Regions from separate parts of the Sphingopyxis sp. EG6 genome, predicted to be linked through region 2. Evidence: riboswitches for the same ligand, from Rfam matches in the RefSeq annotation. Region 2 holds a riboswitch; the other holds the start of a gene.
What was found. Region 2 has a riboswitch for cobalamin ahead of SPYCW_RS10845 (TonB-dependent receptor plug domain-containing protein). Riboswitches for the same ligand answer to the same signal wherever they lie in the genome.
Positions count from the first base shown of each region.

Region 1: it holds a riboswitch for cobalamin, as region 2 does, so the genes downstream of both, SPYCW_RS18385 (TonB-dependent receptor plug domain-containing protein) here and SPYCW_RS10845 (TonB-dependent receptor plug domain-containing protein) in region 2, are expected to answer to the same signal.

Region 1 is NZ_AP017603.1:3,801,496-3,807,963, reverse strand. Features, by position in the region: gene SPYCW_RS18400 (Ppx/GppA phosphatase family protein) at 1-588, shown strand, start outside; gene SPYCW_RS18395 (RlmE family RNA methyltransferase) at 585-1,310, shown strand; gene SPYCW_RS18390 (S41 family peptidase) at 1,426-2,895, shown strand; cobalamin riboswitch at 3,143-3,327, shown strand; gene SPYCW_RS18385 (TonB-dependent receptor plug domain-containing protein) at 3,471-5,420, shown strand; gene SPYCW_RS18380 (hypothetical protein) at 5,420-5,968, shown strand; gene SPYCW_RS18375 (DUF1636 domain-containing protein) at 5,968-6,375, shown strand; gene cobT (nicotinate-nucleotide--dimethylbenzimidazole phosphoribosyltransferase) at 6,372-6,468, shown strand, end outside.
Region 2 is NZ_AP017603.1:2,228,422-2,234,889, reverse strand. Features, by position in the region: gene SPYCW_RS10855 (ABC transporter substrate-binding protein) at 1-462, opposite strand, end outside; gene cobO (cob(I)yrinic acid a,c-diamide adenosyltransferase) at 462-1,070, opposite strand; gene SPYCW_RS10845 (TonB-dependent receptor plug domain-containing protein) at 1,070-2,914, opposite strand; cobalamin riboswitch at 3,092-3,309, opposite strand; gene SPYCW_RS10840 (acetyl-CoA C-acyltransferase) at 3,503-4,666, opposite strand; gene SPYCW_RS10835 (acetyl-CoA acetyltransferase) at 4,668-5,897, opposite strand; gene SPYCW_RS10830 (class I adenylate-forming enzyme family protein) at 5,899-6,468, opposite strand, start outside.

The DNA.
Region 1 (6,468 bases), 1.6 Mb from region 2:
TTCGACATTGGCGGCGGCTCGACCGAGCTGATGCGCGTCGACGTATCCGACCATGACGTCACGATTCGCGACTGGATCAGCGTGCCGTGGGGCGTGGTGTCGCTGACCGAACATGCGCCGCTGCCCGACGACAGCCTGGCCGGACGCCAGGCCGCCTATGCCCATATGCGCGAGGTGACCCGCACCGCCTTTGCGGCCTTTGCCGGGCGCGCCGAACAGTTCGCCGGGCAAAAGCTGCGCTTGCTGGGCACCAGCGGGACGGTGACGACGCTGGCCAGCGTGTTCCTGAACCTGCCGCGATATGATCGCCGCGCGGTTGACGGGTTGGTCGTGCCGGCCGATGCGATGCGCGGCATCAGCCGCCGCCTGGCCGACGCCAGCATCGCCGACCGCGCCGAGATTGCCTGCATCGGCCGCGAGCGCGCTGACCTGGTCGTCGCCGGCTGCGCGATCCTGGAAAGCATCATCGACCTGTGGCCCGCCGCACGCGTCGGGGTCGCCGACCGCGGCATCCGCGAGGGAATTTTGCGGACGCTGGCGATGCAGGGGCGCGACGTCCCGGTGACGCGCCGCGAGTATCGCAAATGAGCGGCGGCAGCGGCAAGGGTTCGAGCGGTCGCGGCGGGCTGCACGTCCGCGTCAAGACCGCGAAAAGGCGCAGCACCTCATCGACGCGCTGGCTGCAGCGCCAGCTCAACGATCCCTATGTCCGCCGCGCGCAGGCCGAGGGCTATCGGTCGCGCGCCGCCTACAAGCTGATCGAGCTCGACGACAAATTCGGCTTCATCAAGAAAGCCCGCGCCGTCGTCGATCTGGGCATTACCCCGGGGGGCTGGTCGCAGGTCGTGCGCAAGGCCAACCCGCGCGCGCGCGTCGCGGGGATCGACCTGCTCGCGTGCGAGCCGATCGAGGGCGTCGCGATCCTCGAGATGGACTTCATGGACGATGCCGCCCCCGACGCGCTGATCGAAGCGCTGGGCAGCGCGCCCGATCTGGTGATTTCGGACATGGCGGCGAACACCGTCGGCCATCAGCAAACCGACCATCTGCGCACGATCGCGCTGGCCGAAACCGCCGCCGATTTCGCGGTGCAGAACCTGCTGCCCGGCGGTGCGTTCGTGGCCAAGGTGTTCGCCGGGGGGGCCGATCACACGCTGCTGACGCTGCTCAAGAAATATTTCACAACGGTCAAGCACGCCAAGCCTCCGGCGAGCCGCAAGGGATCGCCCGAGCTGTATGTGATCGCGCAGGGGTTCAAAGGCCGCGGCGATCCGAAAACGGCAGAAAACCCGGGCGAGCAAGACGACTGAGCGCGCCTTGCGCCAAGTTCATTGCCGGGTCATTCAATCGCGCATAGATACGACGGTGGCGATCGGATCTTTCGGGATCCGGCGCCGGTCGCATAGCCATTCCCAAGGACGATCCATGACGCATCGGTCGCGCAAATCCATTGCCCTGCTTACCCTTTCCGCCTTTGTGCTGGCGTCGTGCGGGGGCGGCGGCGGTTCGAGTACGGGGAGCAATGGCGGGCCGGTGACCGTTACCCCGACCCCCTCGCCGACCCCGACCCCGACCGGAGGCTGCGGCCTTGCTGCGCGGCAAGGCTTTGCCAAGGCGGTGATCGACGAATGGTATCTGTTCCCCGGCGACGTCGCGACCGGGGTCAATCCCGCGAGCTTCGGCAATGTCGACGCCTATATCGACGCGCTGGTCGCGCCGGCGCGCGCGCTCGGCAAGGATCGTTTCTTCACCTACATCACCTCGATCGCCGAAGAGAATGCGTTCTTTGCCAGCGGATCGAGCGCGGGGTTCGGCGTCCGCCTGACCTATGACCCGAGCGCCAATGTCGTCGTGATCGCCGAAGCCTATGAAGGCGCGCCCGCGATCGCCGCGGGCATCGACCGCGGCACGCGCATCGTGGCGATCGGCACCACGGCCAGCAACATGCGCACGATCGCAAGCATCGTCGCCGCCGAAGGCACACAGGGAATCACAAATGCGCTGGGCCCCAGCGACCCTGGCGTCACCCGCATCCTGCGCATTCAGGACAGCGCCGGCACCCGCGACGTCACCGTCGCCAAGGCCGATTATTCGCTCGACCCGATTTCGGATCGTTATGGCGCGAAGATCATCAGCGAGGGCGGTCGCAATTACGGCTATCTGAACCTGCGCAGCTTCATCTCGTCGGCGAACCCGCAACTCCGCACCGCCTTCCTGAATTTCCGCAATCAGGGGGTAACCGACATCATCATCGATTTCCGCTACAACGGCGGCGGGCTGGTTTCGACCGCCGAACTGATGGGCGATCTGATGGGCGAGGGGCGCAGCGGGTTGCTGTTTTCGCAGACGGTGTTCCGCCCGTCGAAAGCGGTGGAGAATGACGAGCATCGTTTTGCCCCCACCGCCGAATCGATCGCCCCGACGCGCATCGCCTTTATCGGCACCGGATCGACCGCATCAGCGAGCGAGCTGGTGATCAATTCGATGCTGCCGTACCTCGGCACCAACATGACGCTGGTTGGCAGCAATACCTTCGGCAAGCCGGTCGGCCAGATCGCGCTCGACAAGGCCGAATGCGACGACCGGATGCGCGTCGTTGCCTTTGCGACCGCCAATTCGACCGGGGCAGGCAATTATTACAACGGCCTGGCACCCCAGATTTCGAACAGCTGCGCCGCGGGCGACGATTTGAACCTGCCGCTGGGCGATGCACGCGAAGCGTCGGTGCGCGCGGCGATCGACTTCCTCGCCACCGGCAGCTGCACGACGCGGATCGCCGACGCGAGCGTCGGGGCGGCCGCACAGCGCAGCAGTGCGCGGGTGCAGGTGGAACCCGAGATGCTGGTCCCCGCGCGACCGAGCGTTGCGCAGCGCGAATTGCCGGGGCTGTTTTAGGGTCGCGCCGACGCGCCCTTTGCCCTCCCCCTTGATGGGGGAGGCAGCGAGACTTGCCAGCTTGCTGGCTTAGTCGCAGCGGTGGGGGTGCGCTCTCGGCCTGAGATGGCGGTGCAAGGACGCGCCGTCACCCCCATCCAACTTCGCCTAATCGCTTCGCGATAAGGCGACGTATCCTTCCCCCATCAAGGGGGGAAGGGCAATCTGCCCGACAAACGGCGATTGACCATCTGATCGAAACCAAGCTAACGGGCGGCAAGCGACAGGTTCCCCGGCGACGGGGACTAAGAGGGAACGGGAAAACCCCGGCTGCCCCTGCAACTGTACGCGGCGAGCCATCGGCCACATGCCATTGGGACTTTCAGTCCCGAGAAGGCGGCCGGACGGCGCTGACCCGCAAGCCAGGAGACCTGCCCGTCGCCGTCGTCTTTCGCGCGGGCAGGGTGCACCGGGCGGACGGGGGTAAACCCGCATGACGACAAAGTGGACCGCGTTCGCGCGGGGACGTTGTCGTGCGCCCGGTGGCCCAGACATCGATCCCGCGTGCGTGCGGTGTTGTCGATGAGGTTACCCAGATGAATTGCGTTTTCCGTCACTCCGTTTCGCTCGCCGTGCTGGCGGCGTCATCCCCCGCGCTTGCCGAGGAAGCGGCGCATGCCGTCGCTGCCGACAGCGACAGCATCGTCGTGACCGCGACGCGCGCGCCGCTGACCCTCGATGAGATCCCCGCCGCGATCGCGGTGCTCGACAAGCATGCGATCGACCGCGCGCAGGACATCGGCGTCACCGAATTGCTGCTGCGCACCCCCGGCGTCAGCATCTCGCGCAACGGCGGTTATGGCACCGCGACGTCGCTGCGCATCCGCGGCGCCGAGTCCGAACATACGGTCGCCGTCATCGACGGGGTGAAGCTGAACGATCCGTCGTCGACGGGCGGCGGGTTCAACTTCACCAACCTGCTCGCTGGAGACATTTCGCGGATCGAGGTGCTGCGTGGCCCGCAATCGATCCTGTGGGGCAGCCAGGCGATCGGCGGGGTCGTCAATATCGTGACCGCATCGCCCGAAAAGAGGCTTGAAGGCAGCTTCGACCTCGAGGCCGGATCGCGCGACACCGTCAGCGCGCGCGCCGCGATCGGCGGTCGCACCGGACCGCTCGCCTGGCGCATCGGCGGGCAGCGCTTCACCACCGACGGCATTTCGTCGCACGGAAAGGCGTTCGGCGGGGTCGAACGCGACGGTTATCGCAACCGTAGCGTTTCGGGCCGCGCCGAACTGGAACTCGCCGACAATGTCAGCGCCGAGGTGCGCGGTTATTATTCCAGCGGCCGCGTCGAATTTGACGGCTTCAACGTCGACAGTAATGATTATGGGCTGAACAAGGAATTCGTCGGATATGCGGGGCTGAATTTCGACCTCGTCGACGGGCGTTTCCGCAACCGCATCGCTTATGCCCACACCGACACCAACCGCGACAATTTCAACCCCGACCGCGCGCGGCCGCAGAGCTTTGAAGCCGACGGCAAGAACAGGCGCTGGGAATATCAGGGCAGTTTCGACCTGACCGACCGCATCTCCGCGATCTTCGGGGCCGAAAACGAAAGCTCGGATTTCCGCAGCCGGTCGCCTTCGGCCTCGCTCGCGGTCCCGCTTCCGGCTTTTGCGCGCGGCAAGGCCGAGCTGACCAGCGCCTATGGCCAGCTCAGCGTCGAACCGCTGGACGGGCTGATCCTGAACGGCGGCGTCCGTTACGACGATCACGACCGCTATGGCGGTCAGACACTGTTCGCTGCGGGCGGCGTCTGGCGCCTGCCGACCGGGACGGTGCTCCGCGCCAGCTATGGCGAAGGGTTCAGGGCGCCGTCGCTGTTCCAGCTGTTCAGCGAATATGGCAATGTGGCGCTCGATCCTGAGGCCGCCGATGGTTGGGAAGCGGGGATCGAGCAGTCGCTGTTCGATCGCAAGTTGGTTGTCGGCGCGAGCTGGTTCGACCGCACCACCACGAACCAGATCATCTACAACAGCTGTTCGGGCACCTCGACCAACCCACTATGTTTTGTTCCGGGCGATCCGGCGACGCGGCGCTTCGGCTATTATTCGAACGTCGCGCGCAGCAAGGCGCAGGGCGTCGAAGCCACCGCCGCGCTGACGCTGGGCGGGCTGGTCCTCGACGGCAATTATAGCTGGATCGCCAGCGAGGACCGATCGCCGGGTACCGCCAATTTCGGCAAATGGCTGCCGCGCCGTCCGCGCCATACCGCCAATGCGTCGGTCAGCTATGCCTTCGGTTTCGGACTTGAACTCGGCGCGGCGCTGCGCTGGTCGGGCAAGAGCTATGACAATGCGAGCAACGCGACGCGGCTGGACGATTATACATTGGTCGATCTGCGCGCCGAGTATGCGCTGTCGGATGCGGTGAAGCTGTTCGCGCGCGCCGAAAATATCTTCGACGAGCAATATATGACCGCATTCCGATACGGGTCGATCGGACGCAGCATTTATGCCGGCATCCGGGGGCGGTTCTGATGGCGGCGCTGTCGCAGCGCGGCGCGTCTGCGCTATGGGTTGCGCTCCTCACTGCGGCGAGCACGGCGACGACGCTGGCGCTCGCCTGCGCGACGCCTTTTCCGTCGCTCGCGGCGCTCGCGGCGGTGCATATGCGCCGCCCGGGCGGCGTGGCGCTGATGCTGCTGGCGTGGCTGGCGAGCCAGTGCGTCGGTTTTTTCCTGCTCGGTTATCCGCGCGACGGCAGCACGCTGGCGTGGGGCGTCGCGCTCGGCACCGCGGCGGTGGGGTCGGCGCTGGCGGGTTACGCCGCGGTGCGCGCGCTGAACTACCGATCGGTCGCGGCGCGGCTGAGCCTGGCTTATGCGGCGGGTTTTACCGCGTATAAGGCGATCATCGTCGGCTGGGCGTTGGTGCTCGGCGGGCTGCATACCGCGACGGCACCCGACCTGCTCGCCGAGCAATTTGTCCGCAATGGCGCGATCCTGATCGGGCTGTACGCGCTCTATCGCCTGCTCGTCGCGGTGGGGGTTCCGGCACCGCCGCAGCCCGTAGCGAGCGCGGCCTGATGCTGACGCGCGTCGATCCGGGTCCCGCGGTGGTGGTGTGCAATAGCTGTCGCCACAGCCGCGGGGCGCAGGTCGACGCGGGCGGCATGCGCGGCGGCGCGCGGCTGGTCGCAGCGCTGCGGGATGCGAAGGCCGCCGACCCGCGTTACGCGGAAATTGCGGTGCAGGAGATGGCGTGTCTGTTCGCATGTCAGGACTTTTGTACCGTCCACCTGCGCGCGCCGGGAAAGATCGCCTATGTGCTCGGCCGCTTCGCCGCGGGGGAGGATACGGCGCGCGCGATCCTCGACTATGCGGTCCATTATGCCGCGAGCGAGCATGGCCGCGTCCCCTATTCGCTGTGGCCCGAGGGCGTCAAAGGCCATTTCATCACCCGCACGCCGCCGCCAGGATATATCGCCGAATGACCAGCTTTACCTCGTCCCAGGGCTTTGCCGCGGCGCTTGCCGATCTCAGTGAACCCGATCCACACGCCGCGGCTGACGCGCGGATTCGGCAGG
Region 2 (6,468 bases):
CATCCGCGCGATCAGCGCGCCGCCGCGTTCGGGATGGCCGACCGCCGCCGCCGTCTCGCGGATCGAGGTGTAGATTTCATCGAGCGTGTTCGCTGTTGCGAGGTCGAGCAACGGATAGTCTTGCTGCGGCAGCGCGCGGAGCGCCGCGCTTCGGCTCGCGGGCATGCCGACGATCAAATCCGGTTCGATCGCCAATATCTGCTCCGCCGAATTGCTGAGCAACGGGATACCGCGCGCCTTGGCGGCCTCGCCCGACATTTCGGCGTCGGTCGCATTTTTCGTCAGCCCCGCGATCTGTTCCCGGTCGGCAAGCGCAAGCACAAGCTGGTCGGCGCAGAGGTTGATCGACACGATGCGCTGCGGCACCGCAGGTGCCTTGACGCGCGGGGCAGGGGCAGCCGCCCACAGCAGCCCCGCGCCGCCGAGCAGCGCCGCCACCGCCGCAAGCGCGCGTTTGCGCATCAGAATTCGACCCCTTTCTGCGCCTTCACATTCTGTTCGCGGAACGGATGCTTCACCTGCGCCATTTCGGTGACAAGATCGGCGACCTCGATCAGCGCCTCGGGCGCGTTGCGGCCCGTGACGACGACATGCGTCATGTGCGGCTTCGCGGCCAGCGCCTCCAGCACCTCATCGACGGGCAGATAGTCGTAGCGCAGCACGATATTGAGCTCGTCGGCGATCACCATCTTGTAGCTTGGGTCGGCGATCATGCGCTTGACCTCGTCCCACGCCGCGCGCGCGACCGCGATGTCGCGCGTGCGGTCCTGCGTGTCCCAGGTAAAGCCTTCGCCCATCGGCTTGAATTCGATCAGGTCGGGAAAGCGGTCGAACACCGCCTTCTCGCCGGTCTTCATCGCACCCTTCACGAACTGCACGACGCCGACCTTCATGTCGTGGCCGATCGCGCGCACCGCCATGCCGAGCGCGGCGGAGGTTTTGCCCTTGCCGGGGCCGGTGTGGACGATCACCAGCCCCTTTTCGACCGTCTTCGCCGCGACCTTCTTGTTCTGCGCCGCCTGGATTTTCTTCATCTTCGCCGTATGTTCGGCGTCGGTGCGCGCTTTCATCAGAAGCGCGCCCGCACGCCGCCATAGGCCGCGCGGCCGTAGGTGCCGTAACCCGCGGCGGTCGCGTAATCGGCGTCGAACAGATTGTCGACGCGGCCGTAGATCTCGAAATGGCCACCCACCGGGAAGGATGCGCGAAGCCCGGCGAGCGCATAGCCGTCGAGCCGCACATTGTTCGCCGCATTGTCAAAACTGTCGCCGACCATCGTGATCGTCGCGCCGGTCGATAGCCCGAACGACCAGTCATAATCCGCCGACAGGCTGACCGCATGCGCGGCGCGGCGCGGCAGGCGCTTGCCGTCAAACGCGGGACGGCCCGACCGATCGCGCGCGTCGATATAGCTGTACGACGCGGTGACATTGAGCGCATCGATCGGGCGCAGCGCCAGCGTCGCTTCGACGCCCTTGGCGCGGGTGCGGTCGATATTGCCGTAAGTGAAGGTCGCATTGTCGTAATTGATCTGGTTGACGGTGTTGCGCAGAAACGCCGTTACCGAGATCAACGCCCGTTCCTCGGCGAGCGACTGGTCTATGCCGATGTCATAGCTCTTCGATTCTTCAGGGCGCAGCGCCGCATTGCCGCTGAACGCGTCGTAGAGCTGGTACAACGACGGTGCCTTGAAACCCTCGCCATAGCTCAGCCGAACATTGGTCGCGCCCGCATTCGGCGAATAATTGGCGTTGGCGCCCAGTGTCGTCGCGCCGCCAAACTGGCTGTGATCGTCATGGCGGATGCCGCCGGTTACCGACAGGCCGGTGAACGGCTGGACGATGCCCAGCGCATAGACGCTGTCGATATTGGCCTTCTGGCTGTCAGTCGATCCAAAGCCGAAGAAATCATAATCGGGACGCTCATGTTCGTAACCGAAGATCAGCTTCGCTTGGGTGACCGGCGTCACGACCCCCTGATATTCGAACCGCAGATTGGTACCCGAATAGCCGTAATCGGGCGCGGTCCCGCGCACGAAATAATAATCGCGCTCGTTGCGCATCCACGTCACCGCCGCGCGGTTGGTGAAATTGCCATCGAACAGGCCGATGTTCAGCCCGGCATAGCCGACATATTGGTCGAGCTTGGCGACGTCGGGGCTGTCGGCGGGGGCGCCGAAGAAACTGTCATAATCGAGGTCGGCGTTGATGTAGTAGCCACGCAGATCGAGGCTGAGCGCGTCGCTGAACGCCACTTTCAACCGCGCGTTGCCGGCGAAATTCTTGTAGCCATCCTTCTCGGTGCCCCCCGCCGCTGACGAGATGCCGTCGGTGCGGAAGTAAGCCCCGCCGATCCCGCCCGAAATCGCCCCGGCGGTGCCCGACACATCGGCTTTGGCATTGACCGTATCGCTATAGCCATATTCGGCCGAAGCCTTCGCCGCGAAGCCCTCTGCCGGGGTCGCGGTCATCAGGCTGACGAGGCCGCCGATGGCCTGGCTGCCATGCACGACCGAGTTCGAACCGCGCAACACTTCGATGCGGCCGATGTTGCCGGTGAGCAGGTGGCCGAAATCATAGCCGTCGCCGATCCCGCTGGGATCGTTGACCTTCACCCCGTCGATCAGCACCAAAGTCTGCGTCGTTTCGGCGCCGCGCAGCGAGATGCCCGCGACCGATCCGGTGCCGCCGGTCCGGTTGAAGCGGACTCCGGGGGTGGTGGCGAGCAGGTCGACGACATCGACCGACTGGCGCCGTTCGATGGTCGCGGCGTCGATGACGGTAATCGCTTGTCCGACCTCGTCGCGCGGCTGTTCGATCCCCGATGCGGTGACGACGATGGTGTCAGCGGATTGCGCAAAGGCGGGCGTTGCCGCCGTCAGTGCTAACAAGGAAACGGTCGCAAATTTCAACATGGGAAGCCCCCGCACGCCGGCAACGAAGGCGGAGCCTGCCGAAACGCAAAAGCGATCGACCGATGTCGGCGTCGCAAGTGGCGTAAAGGCCTGCAACCCCGGCACCGAAGCGGCTCCAGCCGCTTGGTCGTCGCTCGACGGAGGTGTCCGTGCCGCGGCCATTCCCTGGGCCTTGGCAGTGAGCGACCCACGCCGGCAGGTCTCCTGGCTCGCGGGTCAGGGCTTGATGCACGCCTTCCCAGGTTGCCCCAGTGGCTGATCCGCAAATCCGGATCAGTGCATCGCGCTCGCCGCTTACAGTTGCAGGGACAGCCTCGGCTTCCGGGGTTCGGCAAGAACCCCGTCACCGCGTTCCCATTTTAAGCCCTTTCGGGCACCGGTGCGATCATGTGCAGGGCAAGCCCCGCACGCGCCGCCCATAGCGGAATGGCGGTTTTGCGCAATCGGGATTTGTTGGGGAGGTAAGTCTGGGCCTTCAGGCAACGCGGTACTCCTTCTTTTCGTCATTCCGGCGAAGGCCGGGATCTCGACCTATCGCAAAGACGCGCCGGTGAGATCCCGGCCTTCGCCGGGATGACGAAACTTAGGTCAGCTTTCCACCCGCTCGACCACCATCGCCGCGCCGACGCCCATCGCGCCGGTCAGCACGACCAGCCCGTAGCGGCCCCCGCAGGCATCGAGTGCGTCGAGCAGGGTCGAGGTCAGGATCGCGCCGCTGGCGCCCATCGGATGCCCCTTCGCCAGATGCCCACCGCTGACATTGACTCGTGCGCCATCGACATCGCGGTCGCGCAGGAATTTCGCGATCGTTACGGCGAACGCCTCCATGAATTCTATTCGGTCCATGTCGTCGAGCGCCAGCCCGGTGCGCGCCAGCACCTTGTCCATCGCGGCAAAGCCTGCGGTCAGGGAGGCGACGGGATCGCCGCCGCTTTCGGCAAAAGCGACCACGCGGGCGCGGGGAGGGGGACCGAGCCCGGCGGCGCCGACCAGCGCCATCCCGGCGCCGTCACAGATCGGCGGGGCGTGGGCGATGCTGTGGAGCGGCTCGAACGTCGTATCTTCCAGCGCGCCGGTATATTGGCGCTGCAACTCGCCGAACGCAGCGGGCGCAGCGGCGAGCGATTCCGCGCTGGTTTGCGGCCGGATACATTCTTCGCCGTCGAGCGCGCCGGTGGCGATCCGCGAGCGTTGCAGCGCTGCATCGCGATCGGTCGCCGCCGCCCGTTGCTGTGACGTCAGCGCCGCGGCGTCGAGTTCGGCGCGCGTGATGCCTTCGCTGTTCGCCAGCCGGTCGGCAGCAAGGACCGGCGGCACGAAGCGCGCGCGCGGCGGCAACTCGTCATTGCCATAGAAAGCGGCGCGATCGCTCAGGAACGGCACCGCGCTCATCGATTCCACGCCGCCGGCCAGAATATGCGACGCTTGGCCGCTCGCCACGCGCGCGACGGCCTGGCCGATCGCCGATAGCCCCGATGCGCAATAATTGTTGATCGTTTGCACCGCGATCGTGTCGGGCAGGTCGCTATGCAGTTTCGCCAGCATCGCCAGATGCCCTCCCTGCGCGCCGGTCTGCGTCACGCAGCCGAGGATCAAGCCGTCGGGGTGCGCGGCCATGTCGCCGCAGCGCGCCGCCAGCGCCGCCGCCTGCTGGCGCACCAGTTCCTGCGGGCTCAGGTTGGCGAGCCCACCGTCGGGCCGCGCCTTGCCGCGCGGCGTGCGCACCGCGTCGTAGAGATAGACATCAGTCAAATCAGGTGCCGACGACGAAGCTGACCGCTGTCGTCGCGCTGCCGCCGACGTTGAAGGTCGCGAAGTTGCGCGCGCCTTCGACCTGATAATCGCCTGCGTTGCCGGTAACTTGCCGCCAGCTGTCGAGCAGCATCCGTACCCCTGTGGCACCGACCGGATGCCCCAGCCCGATCAGCCCGCCCGATGGATTGACCGGCAATTTCCCGCCGAGCGCGATGGTCCCGTCCTCGATGGCGCGCCAGCTTTCGCCGGGTTTGGTGATGCCGAAATGGTCGATCGCCATATATTCGGTGATCGAAAAGCAATCATGCACCTCGACCCCGTCACACGCATAGATGTCGGGCATCTCCGCGCGGCGTAGCGCATCCATCATCGCCTTGCGTACGCTGGGGAAGACATAGTCGCCGCCGCGACTGTCGGCGACCTTGGTCGAATAGAGCAGCGGCGCGGTGGCATGGCCCCAGCCCTTGATGCGCGGGATGCTGCCGAGCGGGATACCGCGTCGTTTTGCATAGGCTTCGGCGACATCGCGCGAGGCGAGGAAGATCGCGGCGGCGCCGTCGGTGACTTGCCCGCAATCTGACTTGCGCAGGCTCCCTTCGATCAGCGGATTGACCTCGTCATTCTCGCCGAGATGATCGTCGGTCACCGCCCAGCCGCGTGTCTGCGAATTGGGGTTTTTCTTGGCGTTGGCGAAGTTGTTGGCGGAGATCGCGCGAAGATGCGCGCGGTCGAGCCCGAAGCGCTCGTCATATTCCTCGGCGACGCGTGCGAACATCCACGGCCACAGGTAGCGCGCTTCCTGCGCCTCGCGGCCCGCCCAGGCGGCGGCGCCGAGATATTCGGCGGCGCGCTGGCCGGGGACGTTGCGCATCAGCTCGATGCCGAGCACCAGCGCAAGCCCATAGCGTTCGGCCTCGATCTCGGCGGCCGCGGCGAGGATCGCGATGCTGCCCGACGCGCAGGCGGCCTCGTGGCGCGACGCGGGGATGCCCGCGAGGTCGGGGTGGACATGGCCGAAGAAGCCGCCGAGCTGGCCTTGGCCCGCGAACAGCTCGCCGACGAAATTGCCGACATGCGCGGTTTCGACTTCCTTCGGTTCGATCCCCGTCGCGGCGAACGCGGCTTCGGCGACGTCGCGGAACAGCTCGAACAACCCGCCGCCCTCGCGTTCGAGATTGCGCGAGAAGTCGGTCTGCGCGCCGCCGAGGATGAAGACGTCTTTCGCCATGTCAGGCTTCCTTTTCAAGAGTGGCGAGCGCTTGCTCGCGCACTTCGCTGCGCATCACCTTGTTGGTGACGTTGCGCGGCAGCGCGTCGAAGCGGAACAGGCGTTCGGGGAGCTTGAACACCGCCAAATCCTTTTCGCGCAGATAGTCGGTCACATCTGACAGGCTGATATCGTCGCTGCCGCGCGGAACATAGGCGAGCCCGATCCGCTCGCCCATCGTCGGGTCGGGAAGCGAGAAAACGCAGGCTTCGGCAAGCAGCGGATGCCCGCCGAGCAACTGGTCTATCTCCTCGGGCGAGATGTTCACCCCGCCGCGGATCATCAGATCCTTGCAGCGCCCGACGAAGCGATAGAAGTCTCCCCCCTCGGCGATCTCGAACAGGTCTCCGGTGCGGAACCAGCCGTCGTCGGTGAAGGCCTCGGCGGTGCGATCGGGGGCGTTATGATAGCCCTCGAACAGGCTGGGGCCGCGGATCTGCAATTCGCCCGATATGCCGTCAGCCTCGATCGGGTCGCCGCCGCCGGGCGACACGAGGCGGCTTTCGATGTTCGCGGCGCGGCCCTCGCCATA